3 regions of the Brevibacillus sp. MS2.2 genome follow, and region 1 is predicted to be linked to each of the others. Evidence: riboswitches for the same ligand, from Rfam matches in the RefSeq annotation. Region 1 holds a riboswitch; each other region holds the start of a gene.

Region 1 (10,366 bases):
CCACAGATGCTGTGCTTCTTCGTCGCCATCCTCGAGCTTTTTGAACCATTCACGGCCTTGGTCTTCCAGCGTAGGATCGTTTTCGACTTCTTCGTGGAAGCGAACGTAGAGGCTGAGCAGCTCCTTGATCGGTTCTGCCTTTACCTTTGCTTCGTCACCCCAGAGGCGATACGCAACGATCAGTTTACCGAACTGCGTTCCCCAGTCACCCAAGTGATTGATGCGCACTGGCTCGTAGCCTTGCTTTTCCATGATGTTGGCAATCGCGTTTCCGATTACAGTAGAGCGCAGGTGTCCCATGGAAAACGGCTTCGCGATATTTGGGGAGGAGAGGTCGATTGGTACTTTGCGTCCATCACCGACATTGCTGCTTCCGTATGTGCTGCCTTGGGTAAGGATGGTTCCGATTACTTGCTCTGCCACATTTTCTTGATCCAGGAACAGGTTCACGTATGGACCAACTGCTTGCGATTCGCGCAATGGTGCACCGGAGAGCTGTCCAGCCAGCTCTGCTGCGATCATCGGTGGAGCTTTGCGCAATGCTTTTGCCAATTGGAAGCATGGGAAGGCAACATCGCCCATCGCAGAGTTTGGTGGTGTTTCCAGCATGCCGTATACGGCTTCTTTGGTCAGTGTGTCTACGCCCATCGAGGAAAGCGCAGCGGCAATCTTTTCAGCGACCTGGTGTTTGTAACTCATCTAAATTTCTACTCCTTTCAAATAAAAAAAACCTCTACGTCTCCTGTGAAAAAGAGACGAGAGGTTATACTCCCGCGGTGCCACTCTTGTTGTTTTTCCCTTCCATCAAACAGGAAGGCAAAAACCGCTTGATCTGCTGTAACGGGCAGTCCCGGCATAAGCCCTACACGATCCGTTGCCCATAATAGCTAGCGTAGGATGTTCAGGCCGCATCTCCGAGGGGCGCTTCCTCACATGGTTTGGCATCGGGCTCACACCGTCCCCGACTCGCTTTCGTCCTCACACAAGGAGTACTTTCCTCATCAACGATTCGTTTGTGTCTCTAGAATTATAGCTGTATTAACCGTCAGGATGCAACTCACTGTTGCGGTTTTTTCAAAATCTTATCTAATTCCGCGAAATATTGCTTGGTCAGCTCTTCCTTTTCTTCCGTGCTGAGGTTATCCGCGTTCATCATTTGCTCTTTGTATTGTTCCAGCTTTTCGAGCATGGCCAGCTCGGCTGCAGCGGCCTCGTCCAGATCGTAATTTTCCGATGGATCGAACGGGATCAATCGATTGTCGTTACCACTCCGCAAATAAGCGGAGCGCCAGTTCTCCGGAAACTGGTACGGTTGTTCGCCAAACATAATCGCTAAAATATCGTCGGATTCAATCGGCAGGAAGTGATCGTAATCGTCTCTTCTTCCTCCCTCGGACAAGTTAATGTGGGACAAAAAATAGTGGAGATAATGTTCCCCGGTTTCGGTATTCTTAACGATGGAATAGGTTTCAAATTCGGATTTGGATAGTTCTTTTATAGTCTCCAAACAGGACAGAAATTTATCTTTTTCTCGTGCTTGCAAGTCATCCATGTCATCTCGTTCCTTTCGCTCTACAATAAGCCTCATGATAGCAAAAGCAATGTGCGCTGACAATGAAAGCAACGCAACGGAGTGCAGCAGTGGAAGAAGGGAAAAGGATTATAGATAAAATAGTTGGATAATCTTGTCACAAAAATAAGCCAGCTGGATCAAATACATATCAACACGAAACAAGGAGGTGAACAGCGCGTGAATGCAAGTGCCAAAAGTAGCGAAGCGGACTGGACGCTGCAATTGACCAACGAGGAGAAGCTGACAAGACTCATGAGCGAGTACGGAGACAACATCGTGCAGCTCGCCTACCTGATCGTCAAGGATCGTGGAATCGCGGAAGACATCACCCAGGAAGTGTTTCTGAAGGCGTATCGGGGTTTGGATCAGTTCCGCCATCAGAGCAGCGTGAAAACGTGGCTTTACCGAATTGCGATCAACGAGTCCCGCAAATATTTGCGTTCGTGGTCCTTTCGCCAGATTTTTTCTACATACCTCTCCAAAGAGGAAGCACCCCCCGAAAAGATCGACACGGCAAATGTTGAATCGGCCGTCATCGGACAACTGAGCAAGGTACAGGTAGCGGAGCAGGTGATGAAGCTCTCGCCTTTATACCGAAAAGTTATGGTACTTCATTACTATGAAGATTTGTCGATAAAAGAGATTGCGCAAGTGTTGGATATTTCAGAAGATGCCGTACGAACCCAATTGTCCCGCGCCCGAAAACATTTTAAGGCATTGTGTGAAAAGGAGGGATTGGAATGGACGTAGATAAGCAAATTCGCGAAGCGGTACGGAATGGGAGTCAAGAATCTCTCGAAGAAGTGAGGTTTACAAAAGAGATGGAGTTGCGGATCAGAGGTGCGATTGCACAGAGCAAACACAAGAACCGAAACAGAATATTCATGGCAGGATCACTTGCTGCTTGCTTGGCGGTAACTGCTGTGGGCATGCACCAGCAAGGCTGGTTTTCGCAGATGCCGAGTGGAAAAAATTTAGCGAGTGCGGTCGCAACGACTGGAACGGATAAAAAGAATACAGAGGCAAAGCAGAACGGCGTAAAGGTATCGGCAGAAGAGGCGATTTTGCCCTTGAAAAAGGCGATCCCAGCTTTGAGCAACATGACAATAAGAGTGGATCGTACAAGCCATGGAATCAGTAATCTAACGTTATTGGAAGGCGATAATGCTCGTGCCAATGTTGCTTATGATATACAGACAGGACAAATTGAGAGCTTTACAATCAATGGTGATCGAGGAGAACAGAAGGAAGAGAAATTGCCATCAGCCAAGACTGCGGAGAAAGCAGCAAGCGCATTTCTACAAGCTTTCCTTGGGGAGGGCAACCAGTCCTATCAGCACGTCGAGACTCAGATCTATACCGACGAGTATAAGGTAAAAGGCCCATGGATGAGCGTGAATTATCAACGTATGGAAAACGGCCAGCCCGTTCCGTTCGACGTATTGTCGGTTGGAATTGACGAACGTGAGCAAGTCGCGTTTTTCGGGCGATTGAACAAGAGCGAACAAGCCTTTTTCACCAAGCTGACAGACGCCATGCCCGATTTGAGCCCATCCCTTCTTCTTTTGGATAAAGAAAAGAACCACGATGGCATGTCATTCATCTTGGGGAAAACGAACAAGGAGGGGCATCAGGTTTCGCTTGTGATCTATGGAAATGGTCAAGCACTGGAATCGTATAGACTTTTGAATAGGGATGAAAAGGAAGCAGCGAGCCGGAAAGAAGCAGAAGGAGAAAAAGCCTTGCAGCAAGAGCGACAGTTCCTGAACAAACTGCTCGGTGCGGATAGTGATAACTATCGGTTATTGGACGCCAACGATCCAGGGGTGTATCTGCGATATCATAACGAACTGCCAGTGTTGTCTGATGAAATTAGCATAATAACAACTGACTCTGGCCACGTCCAATCTTTTAGGATGGAGCCCGAAACATTCGAGCCGTCGCAGTACCCGGATGTATCGACTGCTGTGTCAGAAGAGGAAGCCATCAAAGAGCTGAGTGAGCATATGAAGCTTCGATACGTGCAGAACCCGAGAATACGGCCAGAATCAAGACAAGGGGAGAAGTGGCAACCTATTCTGGAGTACACACCCGCTGTTTCCTTCATGCAAAGAGGACGTGAAGATGGTACGGAGTGGCATATCGACGCGACCAATGGCAAGATAGTGTATGGAACGGGAGATAACGGGCTTGCTTATGATCAGTTGAATACGAAGGAAGCACATCCGATCGAATCTCCAAAGGAATACGTCAAGGTTCGCTCCAAGGATGAGGCAAAAGCGTTGCTGCAAGCGGAATTCGGCATACAAGTGGATGACTCGACCTATAGAGAGAGTAACCGTGACGGACGCAAGGAATACGTCTGGAATGATAAAAATGACAAGTATATCGGCGTAGAAGTCCTTGCAGAAACAGGCAGTGTCGTCGGGCTGGGATCACCGCGATCCGATGCAGCAGTGACAGTCAAACGCGAGCAAGCGGAGAAAGCTGCACTTGCCTTTCTGTCTAAATACGTTGATCCAGGCATAAAAGAAGTGCAATTGGCGCAAGTCATACAGCCAGGCGAATCGAATCCTGTGTCATCGGGCGAATGGGAATTCAGATATCTCATGAGCAAGGATGGCATTCCAGTACAGGATCGCGGGCAAAAAGCGGCTTATTCAGTAACAGTCGATCCGTCTTCTGGCAAAGTGACAAAGTTTGAAAACTACAGAGAGACGCACGAATTGGTGGAGCTTCCAGCATCCGACGAAATCGTCTCGAAAGACAAGGCTGTTGAGGCGTATTTACGCGTCATGCCTTTAAAGCTGGTCTATTTGATGAAAGATGTGGATGGGCAAAAATTAGCTCAACCAAAGCTGGCGTATGTGCCGTGGAGCGACGAAAAGCTGGCGGGCAAATATATTACTCTGGATGCCGTGACAGGCAAGATCATCACCAAATAACAAGAAAAAAAGGCTATCCCGCAGCCATTCCTGATGGCTTTTGGGATAGCCTTTTTTACACACTTATCTAACAGTCGTCACACGAGCACCCGATAATAACCAACAGGATAAACAGCACGAGCACGATTGCGAAGCAGTCACCGAAGAATCCGTTACCGCAGAAAGATGTACTCATCTTTGTTTCCCCTCCTTTCCGTTATACTCCAGTCTATACACGAATGCCGATATTGGACTAGGCGGATGCCCAGCTTAGGCAAAAATGGGCGCGTAAGAGGAGAGGCTCAGTAAAAAATAGACAATTCACAATTGACGAGGAGACAACGGGGGTGTTAAGATACTTGCAAACATTCAAGACATTACGCATAACAACTAAATGACAAGTGTACGACTCTTATCCAGAGAGGCAGAGGGACTGGCCTGATGAAGCCTCGGCAACCGGTAAAAATCCGGTGCCAATTCCAGCAAAGCTACGTGCTTTGAAAGATAAGAGGATGTCTCAGGCGTTTTCGTATCTGCTGACAAATCCTCTTCTTTCAAAGAAGAGGATTTTTTTATTTTATTTACCCAATTACAGAGAATAAGCCGATGCTAGGGAGAAAAGGGGCACGTCAATGAAACCAACTTTTCGCGAACAGCTTTCCCGGAAAATTCTGATTCTGGACGGTGCAATGGGCACCATGCTTCAACAGGCGAACCTGACTGCTGATGATTTCGGCGGTGAAGCCTATGATGGCTGTAATGAACTCCTGAACCTGACCAGACCAGATGTGATCCGTTCCATTCATGAGAAATATTTAGAGGCGGGCGCAGACATCGTCGAGACAAACACGTTTGGTGCTGCTTCCATCGTTTTGGCTGAGTATGATGTGCCGGAGAAAGACCTTGAGATCAATATAGCGGCAGCTCGCTTGGCCAGAGAAGCGGTGGATGCCTATTCCACAGAGGAGTGGCCGCGTTTTGTAGCAGGTGCAATGGGACCTACGACCAAAACCCTTTCGTTGACAGGCGGTGTTACATTCGAAGAACTGGTCGAGGCGTATTATCGTCAGGCAAAAGGTCTGATTCTCGGCGGCTCCGATGTTCTTCTTTTGGAAACCTCGCAAGATACGTTGAACGTCAAGGCTGGTGGAATTGGGATTCGCAAAGCTTTTGAAGAGCTTGGACAGGAGCTCCCGGTGATGCTGTCAGGTACGATTGAGCCGATGGGCACGACACTGGCGGGCCAAAACATCGAGGCGTTTTACATCTCCTTGGAGCATATAAAGCCAGTCTCCATCGGTCTGAACTGTGCGACAGGCCCAGAGTTCATGCGTGATCATCTGCGGACACTGTCAGGAATTGCCCAATGTGCGGTTAGCTGTTATCCAAACGCAGGCTTGCCAGACGAGAACGGCCATTACCATGAAACGCCACAAGGACTTGCCTCCAAAATGCTGGCGTTTGCTGAACAGGGCTGGATAAACGTCGCTGGCGGCTGCTGCGGAACAACGCCTGACCATATTCAAGCGATGGCAGAAGCATTGAAAGACTGCAAGCCGCGCAGTGCAGCCGTAGAAACGCTGAGCGCGGTCTCCGGGATCGAGGTCGTTTACGTCGAAGATGACAATCGTCCCCTGCTAGTAGGGGAGAGGACCAATGTCATTGGTTCCAAAAAATTCCGTGAAATGATTGCAGCTGGTCACTATGAAGAAGCATCCGATATTGCCCGGGCCCAAGTAAAGCGAGGCGCACATGTCATCGATATATGCTTGGCTGATCCTGACCGTGATGAATACGAAGATATGGAAAAATTCCTACAGTTCATCGTGAAAAAAGTAAAAGCGCCCCTCATGATCGACTCGACAGATGCCAAGGTCATGGAGCTGGGACTTCGCTACTCACAAGGGAAGGCCATTCTCAACTCGATCAACTTGGAAGACGGGTTGGAGCGATTTGAGGAAGTCGTTCCGCTTATTCACAAGTTCGGTGCCTCCGTTGTCGTTGGAACGATTGAGGAAGCAGGTATGGCTATCACGCGCGAAAAGAAGCTGGAGGTCGCGCAACGCTCATATGACATTCTTGTCAACCAGTATGGAATAAAGCCACAGGATATTATTTTCGATCCACTCGTCTTTCCAGTAGGGACAGGGGATGAACAATACATCGGCTCTGCAAAGGAAACGGTAGAAGGCATTCGTTTGATCAAACAAGCAATGCCTGCTTGCAAGACGATCCTGGGTGTCAGTAACGTTTCCTTCGGCTTGCCTCCAGCGGGTCGGGAAGTGCTGAATGCGGTCTTCTTGTATCACACGACTCTCGCAGGGCTTGATTACGCCATCGTCAACACGGAAAAGCTGGAACGCTACGCTTCGATTCCAGAAGACGAGAGAAAGCTGGCAGAAGCCCTTCTATTCGAGACAAATGATGAGACATTGGCGGCCTTCACCGAATTTTATCGCCAAAAGAAAAAGGAAGTCAGTGTGGAAGTCTCCTCGTTAACACTCGAGGAACGTTTGGCCCGTTATGTTGTCGAAGGCTCCAAGGATGGTCTGGTGGAAGACCTGAAGCTGGCTTTGGATAAATACACACCGCTCGAGATCATCAACGGTCCGTTGATGACTGGGATGGAAGAGGTCGGTCGCCTGTTCAACGGAAACCAACTGATCGTGGCAGAAGTGTTGCAGAGCGCGGAAGTGATGAAGGCATCCGTATCGTTTTTAGAGCCATTCATGGAAAAAAGCGATGCCGCTGCCAAGGGGAAAATCTTGCTGGCGACAGTCAAGGGCGATGTACACGACATCGGAAAAAACCTCGTGGAAATTATCTTGTCAAACAACGGCTACAATGTCGTAAACCTGGGGATCAAGGTACCGCCAGAGCAACTGATTGCCGCTTGCAGAGAAGAAAAGCCGGATGCCATCGGTCTTTCTGGACTCTTGGTAAAATCCGCACAGCAAATGGTCATTACTGCACAAGACCTGCGTGATGCAGGCATTGATATCCCGATGATGGTAGGCGGTGCGGCGTTGACGCGCAAGTTCACATCGAACCGGATCGCACCGGAATACCGTGGAATTGTTTTATACGCAAAAGATGCCATGGATGGTCTGGAGCTCGTGAATCGTCTGCAAAATCCGGAGGAACGTGATCGCTTGGTAGAGGAACAGCAGCATCTGCTGGAAGCAGTTGCAACGGCTCAGCCTGTTGTCGAGGAGAAAAAAGCACCATTGCCAGCTCGCTCAGCCATCAGCAGAACCGTTCCAATCCATCTGCCGCCTGATTGTGAACGACATGTTTTGCGACAATATCCGCTCAGCCATTTGCAACCATATTTGAACCTGCGGATGCTCCTCGGAAAACACCTCGGTGTTCGCGGAAATGTAGATAGATTGATAGAGGCAGGCGACGAGAAGGTACTGGAACTGTATGGCATTGTGGAAGAACTATTAAATGAAGCGAAGCAAAAAGGAACCATTACGACACACGGTGTGTATCAGTTCTTCCCGGCTCAGTCAGATGGCAACGATATTTTGGTCTATGATCCAAAAGACCACAGCAAGCTGCTGGAGCGCTTTTCGTTCCCGCGTCAATTGGAAGAACCTCATCTTTGCCTGTCCGACTTCTTGCGACCAGTGGAGAGCAAGGAAATGGATTATGTCGGATTCCTGACCGTAACGGCTGGGGGCGGGATTCGCGAAAAATCTACAGAGCTAAAAGAGCGTGGTGACTACTTGCGCTCTCATGTCCTCCAAGCCTTGGCATTGGAGCTGGCAGAGGCATTTGCTGAGCGAATTCACCACGTTATGCGCGACGTGTGGGGCATACCGGACCCGGTTGAGATGACGATGCTTGAGCGCTTCGGTGCTAGATATCAGGGCATTCGTGTCTCCTTCGGTTATCCTGCTTGCCCGAACCTGGAAGATCAGGCGCAGTTGTTCCGTCTGTTGCGTCCGGAGGATATCGGCGTTCAGCTGACAGAGGGCTTCATGATGGAGCCAGAAGCTTCCGTATCGGCGATGGTATTTGCTCACCCTGAAGCGCGTTATTTCAATGCAGGTCCATCCATTTTTGAAGTGTAAAGATAATGAATATGGGAGAGAAGGGATTGAGTTGACGACGAGAAAGAAAGATTTACGAGCCTATTTGAAAGACCACTTGCTAGTCGGAGATGGTGCGATGGCGACCCAGCTGCACGGGCTGGGCGTCCCGGTTGGCGTCAGCTTTGAGGAGCTGTGTTTATCCAATCCTCGTTTGGTACATGAAGTTCATACGTCCTACTATCAGGCCGGTGCACGTTTCCTGGAGACAAATACGTATTCTGCCAACCGAGATGCGTTGAGTCGTTACGGTCTGGAGCATAAGGTAGCACGGATTAACCGGCTCGCAGTCGCTATTGCACGGGAAGCCGCACAGGATGATGCTTATGTGGCTGGAAGCATCGGATCGATTTTGGCTGGACGGGTAAAGAAAAAGGTTTTGGATGAATACCGTGACCAGTATGAGGAACAGGCGATTGCACTGTTGCATGCGGGGGTAGACGGACTGATTCTGGAGACGTTCCTGGACTTGGAGGAGCTGCTTCTGGCGATTGAGGTAATCCGTCCACTCACAGATGTACCTGTAATCGCGCAGTTAGCCACATTGGAAGTAGGGCGCACACGTGATGGTTACGCTCTGACAGACGCTTTTTCCGAGCTGAAAGCCGCAGGCGCTGACGTGATCGGACTGAACTGTCGCCTTGGTCCCGCTGAATTACTACGCTCGTTTGAAAATACAGTGATACCAGAAGATGCACTCTTATCCGTATTCCCGAATGCGGGTCGTCTGGGGATGACTGACGGAGAATACGCTTTTAAATCATCACCTGAATATTTTGGACAAAGTGCACTTCGCTTGCGTGAGCAGGGGGTACGCTTGATTGGTGGATGTTGCGGAACCACACCTGCACATGTGAAGGCGATTGCGGATGCACTTGAGTCACTTGAGCCGCAAGCGCGTGTGAACCCAACCATCGTGGCTGGAGATCGTCCTTCGATTTCTGTGCAGAACACGAGGGAGAGGGAGAAACCAAGCATTGTCGAGCGCGTAAAAACAGCAACGACGATTATTGTCGAGTTTGATCCGCCGCGTGATCTGGATGCAGACCAATTTCTAGACGGATGCTGCGAGCTGCACAAAGCAGGAGCGGATGCCATTACGCTGGCGGATAACTCGTTGGCGACCGTGCGGATGAGCAACATGGCTCTCGGGGCACTCATGAAGGGCAGGCATGGAATCGATCCGCTCTTGCACATTGCTTGCCGCGACCGCAATCTGATTGGGCAGCAATCGCACTTAATGGGGCTGCACGCTTTGGGGATCGATCAAATATTGGTGATTACTGGCGATCCATCGCGTTTTGGGGACTTGCCAGGTGCCAGCTCGGTATTTGATGTAACCTCGTTTGATCTGATTCGCATGGTGAAGCAGTTGAACGAAGGTGTTTCGTTCTCAGGACGTCCGTTAAAGCAAAAAGCCCAGTTCATCGTGGGCGCAGCCTTTAACCCGAATGTCCGAAATATGGATGCTGCCGTTGCGCGTTTGGAAAAGAAGGTCGAGGCAGGCGCGGATTACATTATGACGCAACCTGTGTACGATGCTGAGTCCATTCGGAATGTGTACGAGGCGACGAAGCATATCGGCATTCCTGTCTTTATCGGGATCATGCCGCTGACCAGCTCGCGCAATGCGGAGTTCCTGCATAATGAAGTGCCGGGAATCAAGCTGTCGACAGAGGCTCTCGACCGGATGAAAAAGGTACAGGGAGAGGCCGCCCGACAGGAAGGAATCGCGATCGCGAAGGAATTGGTAGACACGGCCGTACGTTACT
Region 2 (10,366 bases), on a different contig from region 1:
GGATTCCTTCTTTCATGCACTCTGCTGCTTGCTCGGCATCTAAACTTTCCTTAAAGCCTGAAGGCACAACGAGTATACGCATAAAAACAACATCCCTTCTCTTTATTTGAATTTGCTTTCGCATTAGTCTCACTTGAGTAAGACCAATACTAAGCTTCAAAAAAGAGAAGGGAATAATAGGAAGATGAGAAATTGATGAGAGAAAAGCGAGAAGAACGTTACGATTCTAAGCGTTTCGTTTTCTGCGCAGTTGATAATAGGTCACAGCCAATGCGAGCGCCAGTACCGTCCCCTTGATAATATCGTAAGCGTAGTACGGCAAATTGAGCATCGTCATCCCGTTAAGCAGCACCCCGATTAGGATCGCTCCCACAAATGTACCGAATACATTTGGCTTTCCTGCACCGAAAACGGAGAAGCCTACGAAAGCAGCCGCTACTGCATCCATCAGCATGGAGCCGCCACTACTCACCTGCCCGGTGCCGATCCGCGCTGCCAAGAGCATCCCGCCCAAGCCTGCAAAAAGAGCGGAGAGCACATAAGCCAGGGTACGATAGCGATTTACAGGAATCCCCGACAGACGGGCTGCTTCCAAATTACCGCCTGTCATGTACAGCATCCGCCCCTGTCTCGTATAGGTCAGGTACACATGCGTAATTGCGACAAGTAAAAAGGTCAGGATAACCGGAACCGGTACGGAGAGAATTTCTCCTTGGCCCAGCCACAGGAACCATTCCTGAAATTTTCCTGGAGCCTGTGAGCCGTCCTGCATCGGCATGTTTGCATAGATCGAGTAGCCTTGGGAATACGTCATATGAATGCCGTTAACGATGTAGAGCATCGCCAGAGTAGCCAGCAAATCAGGAATGCGGATTTTCACGACCAGGAAGGCGTTGACCAGCCCGACGAGCAAGCTGAGTACAACGGGAACAACCAAAGTCGTGAAGACTCCTTGTTCGTACCAAACCATCATCGAAGCAGAAACGACCGTGGTCAATGAAACCGTCGATCCTACAGACAAGTCAAAGCCTCCAACAATCAGCGAGAACGTAACGCCAATCGCGACAAATGTCACAATCGAGATGGAGCGAAGAATGTCCGTCAAGTTGTCGTACGTGAAGAAATACGGGTTGGTCAAACTGAATAACAACATGACAATGACAATAACTGCAACCGTTCCGTATTTATAAACAAAATCAAATAAGCTAAACTTTTTATCTGCCACGTTACTCACCTCCGCTTGCGTAGTACATAATCAGCTCTTGTGTTGCTTCCTCGCGACTCAATTCCTTCACGATCCTGCCCTCGAACATGACGAGAATCCGGTCAGCGATCCCGATAACTTCCTGAAACTCACAGGAGAAATACAGGACGCCCTTTTTCTGCTCGGCGAGATTTCCGATCAGGCGGTAAATATCGCTTTTCGCGCCGATATCCACCCCTTTTGTCGGCTCGTCAAACATAAAGAGGTGAGCGTTTGTGTCCAGCCATTTGCCGATAGCGACTTTTTGCTGGTTTCCGCCGCTGAGAAAACCAACCAATTGCTTGATATCGGCTGTTTTTACACCAAGACGCTGCACGAGCTCTCTTGCACTAGCCGCTTCCGCCCCTCTTTTGATAAAACCGAGCCAGGACTTCTTTTTCAATGAGGCGACAGACAGGTTGTTCTGTACCGACTCCTCTACGAAAATTCCTTCTTTGCGCCTTTCCTCCGGGACGAGCACGATTCCTGCATCGACGGCTTCCTTTGGCGAGCGCAGTTGGACACGTGTTCCATGCAATCGAACGGCTCCAGCCTTTGCCTCATCTGCACCGAAGAGCAATCGGGCGAGCTCAGTCTTTCCTGCCCCAACCAGACCGACGACACCCACGATCTCTCCCTCGCGAACCTGCAAGTCGACTCCGTGTACTTTGCCGCCAGCCACACCTGACGCCTCAAAAATCGTTTCGCCAATCGGCACTGCAAGCTTTGGGAACTCCTCGTCAAAGCTTTTGCCCAGCATGTTCGCGATCACTTCGTCCATATTGGTCTTCGCCGTGTCTGTGGTCACGACATGCTGTCCATCGCGCATAATGGTGATCCGATCACAGATTTCAAAGATTTCCGGCAACCTGTGGGAGATATAAATGATTCCGACCCCAGCTTTTTTCAACTGCGCAATGATTTGAAACAGCCGCTCGCTCTCCTTCGTGCTCAACGGCGCTGTCGGTTCATCGAAAATGACGTACTTCGCCTTTTGAACGGTCGCCCGTGCAATCAAAATCAATTGCTTTTCTGATAGCGTACATTCTTCAACGAGCATCCTCACTGGAATAGAGAAGCCGAAGTTTTTTAAAATCTGCTCTGATTCGTTGTACAAGCTCTGCCAGTTGATCAGTCCCTTGGTTTTCGCCTGGACGAGTTGATCGAGTAAAATATTCTCAGCGACGCTTAAATACGGGATCAAGGCGGTGTCCACTTCCTGATATACACATTGAATGCCCTGTGCTTTGGCGTCCTGCGGCGAATTGATCGTCACGACCTGTCCATCGATGGTGATCGTACCGCCATCTGCCTGATACGCTCCCGTGAGGATTTTCATCAGGGTACTCTTTCCCGCGCCATTGGCACCGAGGAGAGCGTGAACCTCTCCTGCGCGCACCTCGAAATCGACGGATCGCAGAGCAGGAACCCCAGAAAACTGCTTCGCCATCCCTTTCATCTGCAATGTGGACATTTTTCACACCTCCTGTTTACCTGCGTATTCCAACCTCTATAAGGAAAAATCCCGTTGACGGATACAGCTCAACGGGAAAAGCCAATTTGGTTCTTACTTGCCCCACTCTTGTACATATTGGGACAGGTCGCCCATCGTTACTTTTTTATCCTTCGGCAGGTCTTCCTGTTTCACCAGCACTGGATTCAGCTTCACGTTATCTGGTACTTGCTCGCCTTTGATTTTTTGGAACACGGTTTGCGCATGAATGCGTCCGATATTGGATGGGTCTACCGCTGCCGTCGCTGTCCACGGAGAGTTTTCCGCCTGGATCATTTGCAGATCCTCATCGCTCAAATCGATGGAGTATACTTTGATTTCCGTACGGCCTGCTTGCTGAATGGCACGTGTCGCCCCTTTGGCAAATTCATCCCAAGCCGCCCATACTGCTGTGATGTCGCCTTTGTTCGGATACTTTTTCAAGATCGCTTCCATCTGCGTTTGTGTATCGAGTGCCGTATTGTTGGTAGCAGAACCGAATGCCGCAATCTCTTTTATGTCCGGGTATTTCTTCTGGAAAGCTTCATACGTGACTTGGCGTTTTTCCATCGGCGCAAAGCCAGCTACCCAAATTTTTACGATGCTGCCTTTGCCGTTTGTATCTGCCGCCAGCTTCTCCAGGCTCAGCTCTGCCAATTTGTTGTCATCCTGCGCCACTACTGGCACGCCTGGAATGTTGATGTCTGTATCAAACAGAACGACCGGGATTTTTCTATCCACGGCTTTTTGCGTGCCCTGCTGCAACGCTTCTGCCGTACCATGGTCGATCAGAATGCCATCAAACTTTTGATTCACAGCCGCATCGAGGTTGGACGCCATTTTTGCCAGATCGGTATCTGCGTTGAATACAGTCAACTCGCCGCCATTTTTCTCCACCTCTGTCTTCACGCCATTAATGTATTGAGCGGAGAACGTCCCTACGTTTTGGCGCATGATCAATGCGATTCTCTTTGCGTTCTCTCCGCCCTGCTGGTTCGTGCTGCCGGTTCCGGTGCTTGTTCCTCCGCCGCATGCCGTCACGAGTACAGACGCAGCCACAACAAGTGAAGTCAGTAATCCCAGTTTCTTTTTCATCACAAATGTTCCCCCTTTTTCTTTTTGACAACAGATGACAAAAGCAAAAAATCCTCTTTCACAGAGAAAGAGGACAAAAATCGACAAGATTCTCGCCTCTTATCTGTCAGGTATTCTACCTGTTGGAGTTAGCACCTTGGCTCGAAAGAACGCATTCTCTCGTGCTAGGTTGCCGGGCTTCATAGGGCCATTCCCTCAGCCTTCTCTTGATAAGAGTAGTTTCTATTTTCAAAACGTTTGTATAAGTATATACAGAATATAATCTGGCAATTACCTATCTGTCAACTGGGTTTACCGAAAGAATTTTCTTGATAAATATTCCAGTTTCTTATGTAACATCAAGAGGGATTTTGTTGTGTCTTGTCGAATTATCGTAGATTGATACAAGCCTAGCAAATATTTGCGATGGGGATGCTACATGAGTCTATTAAAAGAAGTCATTCTTCAATGGTTTTTCGCCATTATCCCGTTTGTGTTTTTCAACATCTATTACCGTGACAAAATGAGGAACTACAGCCGTTCCTTTATTGTCATCACCAGCTCAGCCTGCATGTTTCTCGCGATGACCTTCGCCCCGAGCGTCACGAATGGCATGTTTTTTGATATCCGACACATCATCATTCTTTTCGGACTGGTTTATGGCGGAATCGAGATTGCCTTGCTCCTTCTGATTGAAGCCTTGGTTTATCGGTACTACCTAGGTGGCGAAGGAACATGGGTTGCCATGCTGATCCTTACAGTCAATTTTGTCTTGTCACTCTTTTTGTATCGACACTATAAAGCCAGTTATCGGAAAACACTGTATCTTTTTATGACGAGTGCGATTTTTTCAACGGTTGCTTTAGGGACTACTTATTACTTTTTTCCCACGTATGTAACTCAACACCTCGTTTACTACACCATAGTGATTCCTATTCAAAACTTTTTCGGCCTCTGGTTATTAATGTCGCTTTTCAGCAAATGCGTTTCGGATAAGGAGCTGTTTATTCGCCACGCGCAAAATGAAAAAATCCAGACGATGAGCCATGTTGCTGCATCGCTTGCACACGAGGTTCGCAATCCGCTGACAGCTGTCAAAGGCTTCTTGAAACTAATACAGGAACGTCCGGAAAATTTGGTAAAAGTCGATCAATACATTCGCATCAGTCTCGACGAAATCCAACGGACAGAAGCCATTTTGACCGAGTACCTTGCGATTTCCAAGCCACTCAAGGAACGGCATGAGATCATTAATGTGAGCGAACATCTCCATGCCATCCGCGAAGTGATGCTCCCCTTTGCCAATATGCATAACGTGGAGCTTACGCTGCAAGACTTTGAGAGACCTGTAACGATCAAGGCCAATCCAGACGAGTTCAAGCAAGTGTTGGTGAATTTCATCAAAAATGCCATCGAGGCGTGCTCGGATATTTCGGACGGAAAAGTCTCCCTGGACTTGCTCATCGAGCGAAACAAAGCCGTTTTGGTCATCAAGGATAACGGTATCGGTATGGATGCAGGACAGATCAGCCGCCTCGGAACGATTTACTTTTCTACGAAGACAACTGGGACCGGTCTTGGATTGACGTATTCCTATCATGTCATTCATGCGATTGGCGGAACGGTCAATGTATCAAGCAAACCACGAGTAGGAACCAAGTTCACCATTATGCTCCCGTATAAGGCACAGTAACTTCATGCAGGTTTTGCAGAGGAACTGTGCCTTTTTCCATTCGATCGATAATGATGCAACAGGGGGGAGTCTCCCCCTGGTGTCTCTCTTTCCCGGACGTCTGGGAAGATCGAGTTTTTTTATGCCGTTTGATGATTAAAAAACCCACGCCCATATCAGATCAATAGCCACAAAAGCTGTTACCACCATGAGCAATTTCGAAAAGCTAATCTTGCCTTCTTTATCCGTATCTTTTCGATAAGGTGGTTGAAATCCCAATATGTTTAAAAACCCATTTATGTAGGAAAACAAAATCGTAACTAGCCCTACGAGGATTGATTCCAATAGATTAGCCCCTTCCGTTACTCTTTGTTACACTCCCTTTGTAGAAATGACATTTTTTTCTACGTACTATCTTCACGGTTGGTTTCATCGAAATAAAAAAAGGCCAGTCAAGCCTTTGGCAGGCCGCCTAGCCGTTGCGAGGTTTTGTGAGCGACATCCTTTACCCGTTCAATCAAATACTGGAGCCGTTCTTCCTTCAAATCATACGTGACAATTCCAATGCTTAATGCCCCGATTACCTTTTGGGTGTAATCAATCACAGGTGCTGCGACGGACGCCGTATTTTCCGTCCGCTCCGCAAAACTGACCGCATGACCGGCTGCTCTGATCTCCTGGAGCTTCTCCATAAAAGCAGGCACCTGCTCTTCACCCACGAGCTGCACTACGGTTTGTCTGGCTTCTTCCACAGGCATGTGGGCCAGCACGACTTTATTAGCCGCACCGATATGCATCGGAATCCGCAAGCCCAACTGGTCGTAGATGCGGATATTGTGCTGACTGTCTACGCGATCGACGACAATAGATTCGAGTCCGCTAGGCTGACTGAAATAAACACTTTCGTTCACTTCTCTGGCAAGCTCCTCGATCATCGGCTTGATCACTTTGCGATAATCGATCCGATCGAGCACCCGCAAGCCGAACTCCATCCATTTAATCCCCAACGTATATTGCTTGGTCGCAGCATCCTGCTCTACCAGTCCATGCTTCATCAACGTGTACAACAGTCGATAGATGGTACTGACCGGGAGCTGGCATTCCTTCGCTAAATCATTGATCGTCCACCATTTTCTATGTTCATCCGACGAAAGTACCGTTGCAATCGCCATCGCTCGATCAAACGATTGAATCACGGTCATCCCCCCTTTTCTATCTATCTTCTCATATGAAACTATGTTAAACCATTTGCTCTAATTTTGTGAATCGCAAAAAAAACTCCAGGAAGAATCACAGATTGACAGTCAGAATTCAGAATGTGTAAACTAATGGTGAACATTTCGAAATATGAATAATATTCTGCAATGTGGAAAAAGGGAGGCAACTATGTTCCAAGGCAGCCAATCCATGGTCAAAAAGATGAAAACCGTCATCATCAAGCATCCCCATCAAGCATTTATCAGCCAAGAACATCTCGATCAATCGTGGAAAACCTTCAATTATACAGACCGACCTGACTGGGACCGCGCTCTGCATGAATACGACAAATTCGAGTCGATTTTGCGCGAGCATGTAGAAAACGTCCTGCACTTGCCACAATCCGATAAAACCGGACTGGATTCCATTTACGCCCACGACCCGGTGAAATTTACTTCCAAAGGGGCAATCATCCTCAAATCTGGCAAGGAGCTTCGTCAGGGAGAAGCAGAAATATACAAGACCTTTTTAGAAGAAAACAATATCCCGATTCTGGGACAGCTCACAGGCGATGCCTTGTCAGATGGCGGCGATCTCGTCTGGCTGGATGAAAAAACGCTCGCGATCGGACTTGGCTTCCGCACGAACGAAGCGGCAATCGCTCAAATTACGGAAATGGTCAAGGATTTCACGGATGAAATCATCGTTGTACAGCTCCCGTATGATCGCGGTCCTGCGGAATGTCTGCATCTGATGTCGATTATCAGCATGGTCGATCATGATTTGGCAGTCGTCTACTCCAAGCTGATGCCTGTATTTTTCCGCCAACTGCTCATCGACAGAGGCATACAGTTAATCGAGGTACCGGATCATGAGTACGATAATCTCGGTAGCAATGTTCTCGCCCTCGCGCCGCGTGTGTGCATGGTCGTGGCAGGCAATCCGATTACCAAGCAACGCCTTCTCGACGCAGGTGCGACTGTATACGAGTATGAGGGCGAGGAGATTTCTTACAAGGGAACTGGTGGGCCTACTTGCCTGACAAGCCCGGTGGAAAGAATCTAGCCGTTAGATAAACGCGATACACCATCAAGAATGAACTGTACCTCCATTGTTAGATACCATGAACAATTGGCGGTGCAGTTTTTCTATGACCAAAAAGTTTCCTTAAGCAAAAACTTTGTTGCCTAGGAAAGAATCTTACCTTAAACTAAAATCATGAAGATATTGACTACGTGTACTTTTTTTTACCTTCATTTTTGCCCTAAGCCAACAGTTTGTCCTTAACGAAAAAGGAGAGTGAACATCATGCCATCTATCAGCATTCCTTTGTCTGATGCCTTGATTGGTAGCCACATCTGTCTGGATCGTATTGACGTTCAGGGTATACTGCGCAGGCGATTGCTGGACCTCGGCTTCGTCCCCGGCAACATCGTGGAAGTCATGCAAAAAAGTCCGCTAGGCGATCCGATTGCCTTTCGGGTTAATAACACGATCATCGCCCTGCGCAAAGAAGAAAGCTCCCTCATATTCGGAGAGTACGTGGGGAGTGAAGAAAAGTGACTTCTTACACGATTGCCTTGGCAGGAAATCCGAATACCGGTAAGAGTACATTATTCAACACATTGACGGGACTTCGCCAACATACGGGAAACTGGGCAGGAAAGACAGTCGTAATAGCTGAGGGAGAATTCACTCGGGGAAATACGACTTTTCGAATCATCGATTTGCCAGGTACGTATTCCTTGTATTCCAACTCGGCGGATGAAGAAGTGGCGAGAGATTACATTATCTTCGAGCAGCCTGACGTCACCATTGTGGTACTGGATGCGACTTCATTGGAACGGAATCTCAATTTGGCCTTGCAGGTGTTGGAAATGACCCCCCGCGTCGTCGTATGCGTCAATTTGATCGATGAGGCGAAAAGGCTGGGCATTCGTATTGATCTGGAAAAAATCTCGCAAAGCTTAGGCGTTCCCTGTATCGCCATCTCCGCCAGAAATCATATCGGGATCGAGAATTTGCTCGATCAGGTGGAGAAAGTAGCAAACGGAACCAACGTGCCCAATCCTGTACAGATAACCTACAGTGAACAGATTGAATCCAAGCTGGCGCAGTTGGAGCCGCAAATCGAGAAAACCTTGGGCAGCCGTTTTCCGACAAGATGGATCGCTCTGCGGTTGTTGGATGGAGATGAAAGTTTGTTACGCACATTGAGAGAACGCATGCAAGATCCGGCTACAACGGCAAGAAAGGAGCCTTTGACCCATGGCCGAACCGTTTGCCACTAATCCGTCTGATTCCCTTGATGCACTTCTTTCCGCGGCCCAAAACTCAGTGGAAGGAAGTGCCATTCGAGACACGATTGTGAGTGACATTTACCGCACCAGTCGCAGTATTTGTAAGGAAGCTGTGACATACGAAGACAAGCAAAAGCTTTCTCGTGCATATAGGCTGGATAAAATTGTGACGTCAAAAATATGGGGCTACCCCATCATGCTGGCGATTTTAGGCGCAGTATTCTGGATCACGATCGCAGGTGCCAATGTTCCATCCGGAATGCTTGCCGATATGTTCGGTGTAGTCGAGGGTTATCTAACTGCTGGCTTTCAAGCTGTACACGCACCTGTTTGGCTGCACGGGATTCTGGTTCTCGGATTCTTTCGCGGTACCTCATGGGTTGTCAGCGTCATGCTGCCTCCGATGGCTATCTTTTTCCCAGTCTTTGCCCTGCTCGAGAACTTCGGATATCTGCCGCGTGTGGCATTCAACATGGATCGTCTGTTTAAAAACGCCGGCGGACATGGAAAACAGGCATTGACCATGTCGATGGGGTTTGGCTGTAACGCAGCAGCCATCCTTTCCACCCGGATCATCGAATCACCCCGGGAACGAATGCTGGCGATTCTGACCAATAATTTCGTCCCGTGCAATGGTCGCTGGCCCACATTGATTTTATTGTCTTCGCTATTTATGGCGACCAGCGCGACAAGTGGATGGCAATCTCTGACTACTGCTCTCATCGTAATGGGTATGGTAATTTTCGGAATCATTATCACTCTTACGGTTTCCTGGACGCTATCCAAAACAGCCTTGCGCGGGGTACCGACACACTATACGCTGGAGCTGCCTCCTTACCGCCGTCCGCAAATTTGGAAAACGATCCTGATCGCAAGTAAAGATAAATCGTGGAGCGTGCTGAAAAGGGCCGTCATTGTGGCCGCCCCCGCTGGTATTATCACTTGGATATTAGGCAATATCTATGTCGGTGGGGATAGCATCCTCGCCCATATGGCTGCCTTTTTTGATCCGTTTGCGCAAATCATTGGTCTCGATGGCTATATTCTCATGGCTTTTATTCTCGGTTTGCCTGCTAATGAAATCGTGCTGCCGATCCTTCTGATGGGGTACATGTCCTCCGGTGCCATGGTTGATGTGGAAGGCCTCGACAACATCAAGGATGTCTTCTTGCAGCACGGATGGACTTGGTTGACAGCACTCAATATGATGTTGTTCTCTCTGCTTCATTATCCTTGCGGCACAACCTTGTTCAATATTTTCAAGGAAACGAAAAGTGTAAAGTGGACGGTGCTTTCTGCACTCATTCCGCTAGCCATTGCGATCGGAGTAACGTTCTTGACTGCCCAGGTGGCAAGAGCACTCGGTTGGGTGTAAAAAACAGCAAAAA
Region 3 (10,366 bases), on a different contig from region 1:
TTGATGATCACACGATGATTCGGAAGGGATTGCGTGTGCTTCTCGAAAGTTACTCTCAAATAAAAATTGTTGGAGAGAGTCATACAGGCAATGATGCCATCCTGAAAGCCAATCAGCTCACTCCCGATGTGGTGCTGATGGATTTGTCATTGCCGAATGGGCTGGATGGGTTTACCGCGAGCAATGAGATTCGCAAGTCGAATCCTTTCGTGAAAATCGTCATTTTGACTATGCATGACGAGGAGATTTTCGTCCAGAAGGCCATCGCCGTCGGAGCCCATGGGTACATTTTAAAAAACAGCCATGGCGAGCTGCTGTTTCAAGCCATTGTGGAGGTTTACAAAGGAAAGCGCTTTTACAAGACTTCCGTATCGCAAGAGATCATCAATCTATGGCTGAAATCGGATGCCAAAACGATGCCTTCTGTTTTAACGCTCCGTGAAAAGGAGCTTGTCAGACTCATCGTGCTTGGCTATACCAATAAGGAAATGGCAGATAAGTTGTTGATCAGTGTCAAAACCGTGGAGAACCACAAAACGAATATCATGCAGAAGCTAGGACTGGATTCCAAGCATCAATTGATCCAATACGCCATTAAAAATAGATATCTCGATCTGGCATTTTAAACGCATAGAGCAAAAAGTAGGGGACTTCCCCTATATGGAAAAAATGACAGAGGAATAAACTGAATAGAGAGACTACACCTTATGAACCATCATCTACGATTGGAAACCATATCGTCGTCGGAGGAGGAACTATGGCAAAACAAGTTCATTATACGGTTGTCATCGTGGGTGCAGGCTCAGCAGGAATCTCTGTTGCTGCCCGTATCGTCCGGGCTTCCAAAAGGCTCATGGGACAAGTCGCCATCATCGATCCCGCATCCAAGCATTATTATCAGCCTTTGTGGACATTAGTCGGAGGAGGTGCCGCGAAAAAGGAGGAATCCGAGCGAGACCTTTCCTCTCTGATTCCCGCTGGCGTCGACTGGATTTGCGATGCGGTCACCTCGTTTCAAGCGGAACAGCACACGCTTCGTACTGAGCAGGGAACCGTCCTCTCCTATGACTATCTCGTTGTTGCTGCCGGTCTGCAAATAGATTGGGAGGGGGTAAAGGGCCTGAAGGATGCCGTCGGCAAGAACGGCGTTTGCAGCAACTACGCTTACCAAACGGTAGACAGTACCTGGGAAGCTATCCGGAGCTTTAAAGGTGGCACTGCCATTTTTACCCACCCGAATTCACCCGTAAAATGCGGCGGAGCCCCTCAGAAAATCATGTATCTGGCCGATGATTACTTTCGCAAGTTACATGTTCGCAACCAGTCAGAGATTATTTTTGCATCGGCGAAGGGAAGTATTTTTGACGTTCCCACGTATGCCAATACCCTCACGAACGTCATTCGTCGTAAGAACATCGAAACCAGATACAAGCATAACCTGATGGAAGTGCGGGCTGATACCAAAGAAGCCGTATTCGAGAATCTGGACACCAAAGAACAGGTGGTATGGAAGTATGACATGCTTCATGTAACCCCTCCTATGAAAGCGCCTGATTTTATTGCAAACAGCGCATTGGCAGACACAGCAGGCTGGGTGGATGTCGATCCATTTACGCTTGCGCACAAAAGATTTCCCACTATTTTCGGCATAGGCGATTGCGCGAATCTTCCGACGTCCAAAACCGGAGCTGCTATTCGCAAACAGGCGCCAGTTGTCGAGAAAAACCTGCTCGCACTAATCAATGGTACTCCATTGGTTGCCAAGTACGACGGTTATACATCCTGCCCACTCGTAACGGGGTACAACAAACTGGTACTGGCCGAATTTGATTACAACCTGACACCGTGTGAAACCTTTCCTTTTGACCAATCTGAAGAGAGATTTAGTATGTACCTGATGAAAAGAGAGCTGCTTCCCATCCTTTATTGGAATGGGATGTTAAAAGGATTGATGTAAGGCAGTTTTTGAAAGAGAGGGGGAGAGCAACATTTTGAACGACAGGAAGGAACAGAGAAGCTCTGACATGTTTTTAGAGGATTTATCTGATCCAGAAGTTCAGGAAGCAATCACCATATTGATCCGAAAGCTCCCGAAGATAAAAGATACCGTCCTGGCAGCCGAAGCGGGACTTGAAGTAGCTACATCGATCTTGCGCGATCAGGAATCACTACGGTATTTGTTTGAGCGCGTAGATGGTCAACTGTCCCGTTTCTTGGTGGAAAAAGAATCGATAGACGCCCTTTTCACGTTACTTGATAAGATGCCAAAGCTCGTTACGTATATCAATGTTTTCGAACAAGCTGCTGATTTTTTGGAAAGCCTCGGAAAGGATAAGCAATCGCAGCAATATCTGCTCAACGGTATGAAAGCGTACATCGCTCCTGTGTCCGTGCAAGTGGAGCAAGGAGTAGCTATCTTCCAAGAAGCCAAAGCACGAGCCGAACGTAAAAGCGAGCCCGTTTCCGTTTTCACGCTTTACAAGCTCATGAAAGATCCCACTGTCCAAAAGACACTTCGTTTTACCCAATCGTTGCTCGAAGTACTCGCAGAAAAATCAAACAAAAAATAGACATGTAAAAGGGAGGAATGCGCCATGTTGTTACGTTACTTTTATGATGAAAAACTGGCCCATGCATCTTATCTGGTCGGTTGCCAAAAAACCGGGGAGGCGATTGTGATCGATCCCGCCCGCAATCTGGCTCCTTATTTTCAAGCTGCCAAAGCAGAAGGGGTTACCATTGTAGCCGCCACGGAAACTCACATTCACGCTGATTTTGTCTCTGGTGCCAGAGAACTGGGCGCAGCTCATCAGGCGCAGCTGTTTTTATCCAATGAGGGCGATGAAGATTGGAAATATCAATACTTGGAAGGGTTGAACCATCAGCTTGTCCACGATGGGGATCGCTTTTTTATCGGGAACTTGCTATTTGAAGTCATGCATACCCCTGGCCATACACCAGAGAGCATCTCCTTCCTTTTGACAGACCTTGGAGGGAATGCAGATCGGCCCATCGGGATCTTCACGGGGGATTTCGTCTTTGTCGGCGATATCGGCAGACCGGACTTGCTCGAAAAAGCGGCGGGAATAAAGGGTACGTCCGAATCAGGTGCAAGAGCCATGTTCCAGTCCCTCCAAAAATTCAAGCAACTGCCGGATTACATGCAGGTATGGCCAGCGCATGGCGCAGGAAGTGCTTGCGGGAAAGCACTGGGGGCCGTGCCGTCTTCTACCGTTGGTTATGAAAAGCTCTTTAACTGGGCGATGTTACACTCTAATGAAGAGGAATTCGTTCAGGCACTCCTGGATGGACAACCAGAACCACCAACGTATTTTGCAGTAATGAAACGCGTGAATAAGGAAGGCCCTGCCTTGCTCAACGAACTCCCTGTTGTTCAAGAGTTCAACTCGCTTGAAGCGGTAAAGGAAACGCTGGAAAACGGACAGATTGTCGATACACGTCCTTTCCAGAATTTTGCGAACGGGCATTTGGCGGGAACACTTCACATTCCTTATAACAAGTCATTTGCCAACTGGGCGGGCTGGATCGTCGATTACGATCGCCCGGTTCATATCCTGGCCATCCCAGATGAGCTGGATGAGATTTTGCAAGCCTTGCATTCCGTAGGGATTGATCATGTCACAGGTTTTATCGACAGCGGCAAGCTACTGGAAAGTGAAGTGTCTTCACTCGAGACAATCAAAGAGGTAACACCGTTGGAGATTGCCGAACAAGTGAAAAAGGGAGAGGTTCACGTAGTAGATGTACGTAATCTGGCTGAGTGGAAGGAAGGGCACATTCCAGATGCACAGCACATCATGCTCGGTACGCTCGCTATGCGGCTGGAGGAAATTCCTCACGATAAGCCGCTTCTCGTACAGTGCCGTTCCGGTGCCAGATCCGCTATTGGAGCAAGCATTCTTCAGGCAAATGGTTTCAAGGATGTCATGAATTTGAGCGGCGGAATCTTGAAATGGCAAATAGACGGCTTGGCAGTTGTAGAACGAGGATAAAACGAAGTGAGGTGTTGCAAAGGGTGAGCGTATGACTATCGACCTTGTGATCACACTGTTTGTTATCGGTTTCGCGGGATCATTTATCTCTGGTCTCGTCGGAATCGGGGGCTCCATCATCAAGTATCCGATGCTTCTGTACATTCCGCCCGCGCTTGGATTCGTTGCTTACACAGCTCACGAGGTATCCGGAATAAGTGCAGTCCAAGTATTTTTTGCCACCCTAGCTGCTGTTTGGACTCTGCGCAAAGATAAGCTTATTCATTACCAACTCGTACTGTACATGGGAAGTTCAATTATTGTCGGGAGCTTGCTTGGGGGATATGGAGGAAAATATCTTTCGGCAGAAGCCATCAATATCGTTTACGCCATCCTGGCCACCCTTGCTGTAATCTTGATGTTCCTGCCAAAAAAGCGAATGGACGAGCGAGAACAGACAGAGGTTATCTTTCATAAACCAACAGCTGTATTATCCGCTTTGATTGTCGGAGGCGCCTCAGGAATTGTCGGGGCAGCTGGCGCTTTTATTTTGGTTCCCATCATGTTGATCATCCTTAAGATTCCGACAAGGGTTACAATAGCTTCATCTCTTGCCATTACCTTTCTTTCTTCCATCGGTTCGACGGTAGGGAAAGGGATGGCGGGGGACATATTGCTGTGGCCATCCGTAATCATGGTAATCGCCAGTATCATGGCAGCGCCGCTCGGTACGATGGTCAGCAAACGTTTGGACACACGGATTCTCCAAACGATTCTTGCCTTGTTAATCCTAGCCACCACGATTAAGATTTGGGCTGACATCCTCCTATTCAAACGTGTGTGAAGATTTACTTTTTTCATAAATAAAATAAAGAAAAATCAATTGTCATTGAACAGCATTGACATATCCGAGTAAAATGATAAGATAAAAAAGAATTTTACGATGAAACAAAATTTCATAGAACATTCTTATCGAGAGTGGTGGAGGGACTGGCCCGATGAAACCCGGCAACCTTGGTCTGATTGACCTTACGGTGCTAATTCCTGCGGAGTTATTCTGCGAGATGAGAAGGTGGGAACCGTGCAATTACCCCTCTTCTTTTCGGAGAGGGGTTTTCTGTATTTATAATTCGTAGTATTCCAATCTATTTACTTTATATTATGCAAAGGAGGAAACAATGTGCTTCATTATGCGGTCAAGCGTGGCTTTCTCATGATTGCTACGCTGTGGATTATTGTCACGGTGACGTTTGTGACCATGCACCTGATTCCGGGTGACCCGTTCGCGTCTGACGCCAAAATGCTTCCAGAAGAAGTGGTAAAGAACATGCGGGCGGAGTACAACCTGGATCAGCCAATCACGGTACAGTACCTGCTCTATCTGAAAGGTTTGCTACAGTTTGACTTGGGGCCATCTATCCAGTCCAAGACGAGGGATGTGAACACTTTGATAGCAGAGGGATTTCCCGCCTCGGCTGTTCTGGGACTCCAGTCGTTTATTGTCGCGCTGGCAGGTGGAATCACACTGGGAATCGTAGCGGCACTCTATCACAATCGAACGCTGGATTTCTTGTCTATGTTTGCAGCCATCATCGGGATCTCCGTCCCCAGCTTTATTCTGGCGCCACTGTTGATTAAGTACTTGGCGGTCAAATGGGAGCTTCTTCCTGTTGCTGCGTGGGGGAGCTGGGAACACTCGATTCTTCCAACACTTGCGCTCGCTATCGGTCCGCTTGCCATTATCGCCCGTTTCGTACGAGCCAGCATGCTTGAGGTTTGGCAACAGGAATACATAAGCACGGCGGAGGCGAAAGGGCTTGGCACCTTTTCCATTGTCATTAGACACGGGATGCGCAATGCCATGCTGCCGGTTCTTACCTTTATCGGTCCACTGTTTGCCAACCTGATGACCGGAACCTTTGTGGTAGAAAAGATTTTCGCCATTCCCGGGCTCGGCAAATACTTCGTGGAAAGCATTTTTAACCGCGATTACCCCGTTATTTTGGGAACAACCGTGTTTTACAGCTTTGTGCTCATTTTTACTTTGTACATCATCGACCTGCTGTATCGGGTGATTGACCCGCGCATCAGATTGACGAGTGGAGGGAAGTAACGACATGGCCAATCAGGCAACACAACTAGACTCCCTGTTTCGACCAGTAGACCGAAACCGACTATCCGAAGGAATTCGTGAACGTCCCAGTCTTGGGTACTGGCAGGAGGTATTGCAGCGAGTATTCCACAACAAGCTGGCCATGCTCGGGTTTTTCCTGCTCGCAACAGTGGTGACTCTCTCGATCATCGGACCGATGCTCGTACCCCATAGCCCGCATGAACAGTCATTGACGAAGGGTAATCTTCCGCTGTCGGGCGAGCACTGGTTTGGAACGGATGACTTGGGTCGGGACATGTGGGCACGTACCTGGGTAGGTGGTCAAATCTCTTTGTTTATTGGTGTGGCGGCAGCTGCCATTGACCTAGTGATCGGCGTAATCATCGGCGGGATATCCGGTTACATGGCAGGGAGGAACAAGCTGGGAGACCGTGTGGACAACATCCTGATGCGGTTAGCTGAAATTCTATACAGCATTCCGTATCTGCTAGTGGTAATCCTGCTGATGGTGGTTCTGGAGCCTGGTCTCACAACGATCATTATTGCCCTTTCACTAACCGGCTGGGTCGGCATGGCGCGCCTGGTCAGAGGGCAAATCATGCAGATCAAGCGTCAGGAGTTTGTACTGGCCGCAGAAAAGCTGGGTACCTCGCATGCCAAAATCATCATCAAGCATCTGCTGCCAAATACGATCGGCGTCATCATCGTCAACCTGACTTTTACGATCCCGCACGCGATTTTCGCCGAATCGTTTCTCAGCTTTCTTGGGCTGGGTGTGCAGGCGCCAACCGCTAGCTGGGGAACCATGGCCAACGACGCGCTGGCTGTTATGCTGAGCGGACAGTGGTGGCGGCTGTTTTTTCCGGGATTCATGATTTCGCTTACCATGTTCGCGTGCAATGCACTCGGGGACGGTTTGCAGGACGCACTGGACCCGCGGATCAGGAAATGAGGAGGAGTACATCGTGAAACCATTGTTGGAAGTAGATCAGCTGCGCGTCTCCTTTCGCACGTACGGAGGAGAGGTGCAGGCAGTAAGAGGGGTTTCCTTTTCTGTGAAGGAGGGAGAGACGCTGGCGATTGTCGGGGAAAGCGGATGCGGTAAAAGTGTGACTGCTCGGGCATTGATGGGGATGATTCCTCCGCGATCCGGTCAGGTAAAAGGTGGCAGCATTCGGTTTCGCGGGCGTGAACTGACTGGGCTGACGAAGCTGGAATGGCAGCAGGTTCGCGGCTCGCAGATCGGCATGATCTTCCAAGACCCGATGACTTCGCTGAACCCCACGATGAAAATCGGTTTACAGATTGCGGAAGGGCTGATCAAACATCAAAAGCAGACGAAGACGCAAGCAAAGGAAGAGACACTGAAACTGCTAGAGAGGGTGGGCATTCCGGAAGCGGCGAGGCGTTTTGAACAATATCCGCACGAGCTAAGCGGAGGCATGCGGCAGCGCGTTGGAATCGCTATGGCGCTTGCTTGCCAACCGCAGTTGGTTGTCGCCGACGAACCGACGACAGCGCTCGACGTGACCATTCAGGCACAGATTCTTCGTCTGATGAGGGAGTTGCAGGAGCAGTTAAACACGTCGATCATTTTGATCACCCACGATCTGGGTGTTGTCGCAGAGGTGGCCGATCATGTAGCGGTCATGTACGCAGGCGTAGTGGTGGAGAGCGGCCCTGTGGGAGAGATCTTTGACAATCCGCGCCACCCATACACACAAGGGCTGTTGCAGTCTGTGCCACGCCTTGATACAGGCAAAAAAGAGCGGCTGCTCCCCATCGAAGGGACACCGCCGGATCTTTTTCGTCCGCCTGCTGGTTGCCCGTTCGCTGCTCGGTGCCGGTTTGCCATGGAAATTTGCCTGGAGCATATGCCGCAATCGAATTCGTTTATCAATAAGCATGAGGCGAGCTGCTGGCTGAACGACCCGCGTGCCCGGGGAGCAGAAGCGTGGATGGGGAGGGAGAAACATGGTTGACAACATAATAGGGGTGGAGAATCTCGCTAAATCGTTTGAGATTGGCGGAGGCCAACGGGTTAGAGCTGTTGACCGCGTTTCTTTTGAAATCAGGCGAGGGGAGACGCTCGGAATCGTTGGGGAAAGCGGCTGCGGCAAGTCTACGCTGGGCAGGACGATCGTGGGCCTTTACCCGGCTAGTGCGGGGCGCATCCTGTTTCAAGGTAAAGACATCGCCAGGATGGACAGACGTGAGCGACGGGACGCAAATCGCCACATGCAGCTGATCTTCCAAGATCCGCAGGCCTCACTCAATCAGCGTTTACGAGTGGGCGACATCATTGCCGAGGGAATCGATTCTTATGGATTGGCAAAAGGAAAAGAGCGAGAAGAACGCATCTATCGGCTGCTGGAGTTAGTAGGATTGCACCCAAGCCACGCAAAACGCTTTCCGCATGAATTTAGCGGCGGACAACGACAACGTATCGGAATCGCCCGCGCGCTTGCGGTGGAGCCCAGCTTTATCGTGGCAGACGAGTCCATCTCCGCACTGGATGTGTCTATCCAGGCGCAAATCGTCAACCTTTTAGCCGATCTTCAGGCAGAACGGTTCATCACGTATCTGTTTATCGCCCATGACCTGTCAATGGTGAAGCACATCAGCGACCGGATTGGCGTGATGTACCTGGGGCAAATGATGGAGCTGGCACCGAGCGAGGAGTTGTTTGCCACGCCGCTACATCCGTATACGCAGGCCTTGATTTCGGCTATGCCCGTCTCCCATCCAGCCCAGCGCGAAGAGCGGGAGCAGATTGTACTGACTGGAGAACCGCCCAGCCCGATTCATCCGCCAAGCGGTTGTCCGTTTCGCACCAGATGTCCGGTTGTCCAAGGCATTTGCGCCGAAACAGCGCCGGATTGGAAGGAGGTGAGGCACGGACACTGGATCGCTTGCCATCTTGTAAAGTAGATAGAGGAGAACAAGGAGGAAATCATCATGAAAAAGGAATTGCTCGCTTTTGTCGCATTGCTGGCGCTCGCTGTACCTGCGCTTTCTGCATGCGGCAGCGATAAACCGGCTGCGTCTTCCGATCAACAGACGGGGGCAGCCGTCAAACAAGTCATGACCGCTAACCTGCGGGGGGAACCGTACACATTAGACCCGGCTTTCGCTTCCGATACCACCTCGTACTGGGTGATTGACCATCTGTATGAAGGATTGTATCGATACAGTCAGAATGGAGACATCAGCGAAGGCGCAGCAGAAAAGGTGGAAGTCTCCCCGGACGGCAAAACCTACACGTTTACTCTGCATCCCGAAATGAAATGGTCGAACGGCGATCCGTTGACGGCGCATGATTACGAATACTCCTGGAAGCGCGTGCTGAATCCGCAGACTGCCGCCTATGAACCATCCGCACTCTACTACATACAAGGCGCGGAGGCATATAACACGGGAAAAGGCAGCGTGGATGACGTTCAGATCAAAGCAAAGGATGACCGAACACTCATCGTCGGACTGAAAGACCCGATCACCTATTTCCCGAAAATCATGATGAGTCGCGCCTATCTGCCGGTGAACAAGAAAGTCGTGGATGCAGACAAAAACTGGGCGTCCGAAGCGAAAGGCATCGTGACCAATGGCCCGTACACCGTGGAGAGCTGGGACCACAACAGTCAACTGACAATCGCCAAAAGCCAGAGCTATTGGGAGAAAGAAAAGGTAACGATGGAAACCGTCCACTTCAAGATGGTGAACGAAGCGACCACCTACTACCAGATGTTCAAAACAGGAGCGCTCGACCTGATTGACTCCCTGCCGATCGACGTAATTGAGCAGGAAAAAGAAAAAGAAGAATACAAATCATTCCCGGACTACAGCATTTATACGTACACGTTCAACGTAGAGGAAAAGCCGTTTACTAATGCGAAAATTCGTCAGGCCTTTTCCTACGCGATAGACCGGGATATCCTGACGAAAAACGTGACCAAGGGAGGCCAGCTCTCGGCGTACGGTTATACGCCATTCGGGGTGAAAACTCCTTCGGGCAAGGATTTCCGAGAAGAAGTGGCTCCTTACTATCAGTTTGATCCGGCCAAGGCGAAGCAACTTCTAGCTGAAGGCTTGAAGGAAGAAGGCTGGACAGAGCTTCCGCCAATTACACTGAAATACAGCACCGCGGAAAACCATAAGAAGATCGCTGAAGCGCTGCAAGAAATGTTCAAGCAAAATATAGGCGTGCAAGTGAAGCTGGAAAATCAGGAGTGGAAAACGTACATCGATACGTTCAAGCAGAAAA

What was found. Region 1 has a riboswitch for S-adenosylmethionine ahead of metH (methionine synthase). Riboswitches for the same ligand answer to the same signal wherever they lie in the genome.
Region 2: another riboswitch for S-adenosylmethionine. It lies ahead of HP568_RS26040 (sugar ABC transporter substrate-binding protein); the one in region 1 lies ahead of metH (methionine synthase).
Region 3: another riboswitch for S-adenosylmethionine. It lies ahead of HP568_RS19495 (ABC transporter permease); the one in region 1 lies ahead of metH (methionine synthase).

The regions. Positions count from the first base shown of each region.
Region 1 covers NZ_JABSUZ010000004.1:120,308-130,673, forward strand. Annotated here, with positions in the region: gene argS (arginine--tRNA ligase) at 1-699, opposite strand, end outside; gene HP568_RS04910 (hypothetical protein) at 1,058-1,552, opposite strand; gene HP568_RS04915 (sigma-70 family RNA polymerase sigma factor) at 1,751-2,323, shown strand; gene HP568_RS04920 (YcdB/YcdC domain-containing protein) at 2,314-4,518, shown strand; gene HP568_RS04925 (YjcZ family sporulation protein) at 4,586-4,693, opposite strand; SAM riboswitch class I at 4,907-5,008, shown strand; gene metH (methionine synthase) at 5,130-8,576, shown strand; gene HP568_RS04935 (bifunctional homocysteine S-methyltransferase/methylenetetrahydrofolate reductase) at 8,608-10,366, shown strand, end outside.
Region 2 covers NZ_JABSUZ010000043.1:29,384-39,749, reverse strand. Annotated here, with positions in the region: gene HP568_RS26055 (glycerate kinase family protein) at 1-82, opposite strand, end outside; gene HP568_RS26050 (ABC transporter permease) at 227-1,225, opposite strand; gene HP568_RS26045 (sugar ABC transporter ATP-binding protein) at 1,227-2,717, opposite strand; gene HP568_RS26040 (sugar ABC transporter substrate-binding protein) at 2,811-3,830, opposite strand; SAM riboswitch class I at 3,927-4,046, opposite strand; gene HP568_RS26035 (ATP-binding protein) at 4,249-5,502, shown strand; gene HP568_RS26030 (IclR family transcriptional regulator) at 5,934-6,677, opposite strand; gene HP568_RS26025 (dimethylarginine dimethylaminohydrolase family protein) at 6,868-7,743, shown strand; gene HP568_RS26020 (FeoA family protein) at 7,987-8,241, shown strand; gene HP568_RS26015 (FeoB small GTPase domain-containing protein) at 8,238-8,969, shown strand; gene HP568_RS26010 (nucleoside recognition domain-containing protein) at 8,947-10,353, shown strand.
Region 3 covers NZ_JABSUZ010000023.1:528-10,893, forward strand. Annotated here, with positions in the region: gene HP568_RS19470 (response regulator) at 1-626, shown strand, start outside; gene HP568_RS19475 (FAD/NAD(P)-binding oxidoreductase) at 758-1,957, shown strand; gene HP568_RS19480 (helical membrane plugin domain-containing protein) at 1,992-2,570, shown strand; gene HP568_RS19485 (MBL fold metallo-hydrolase) at 2,595-4,013, shown strand; gene HP568_RS19490 (sulfite exporter TauE/SafE family protein) at 4,045-4,836, shown strand; SAM riboswitch class I at 4,959-5,063, shown strand; gene HP568_RS19495 (ABC transporter permease) at 5,173-6,105, shown strand; gene HP568_RS19500 (ABC transporter permease) at 6,110-7,057, shown strand; gene HP568_RS19505 (ABC transporter ATP-binding protein) at 7,071-8,087, shown strand; gene HP568_RS19510 (ABC transporter ATP-binding protein) at 8,080-9,036, shown strand; gene HP568_RS19515 (peptide ABC transporter substrate-binding protein) at 9,064-10,366, shown strand, end outside.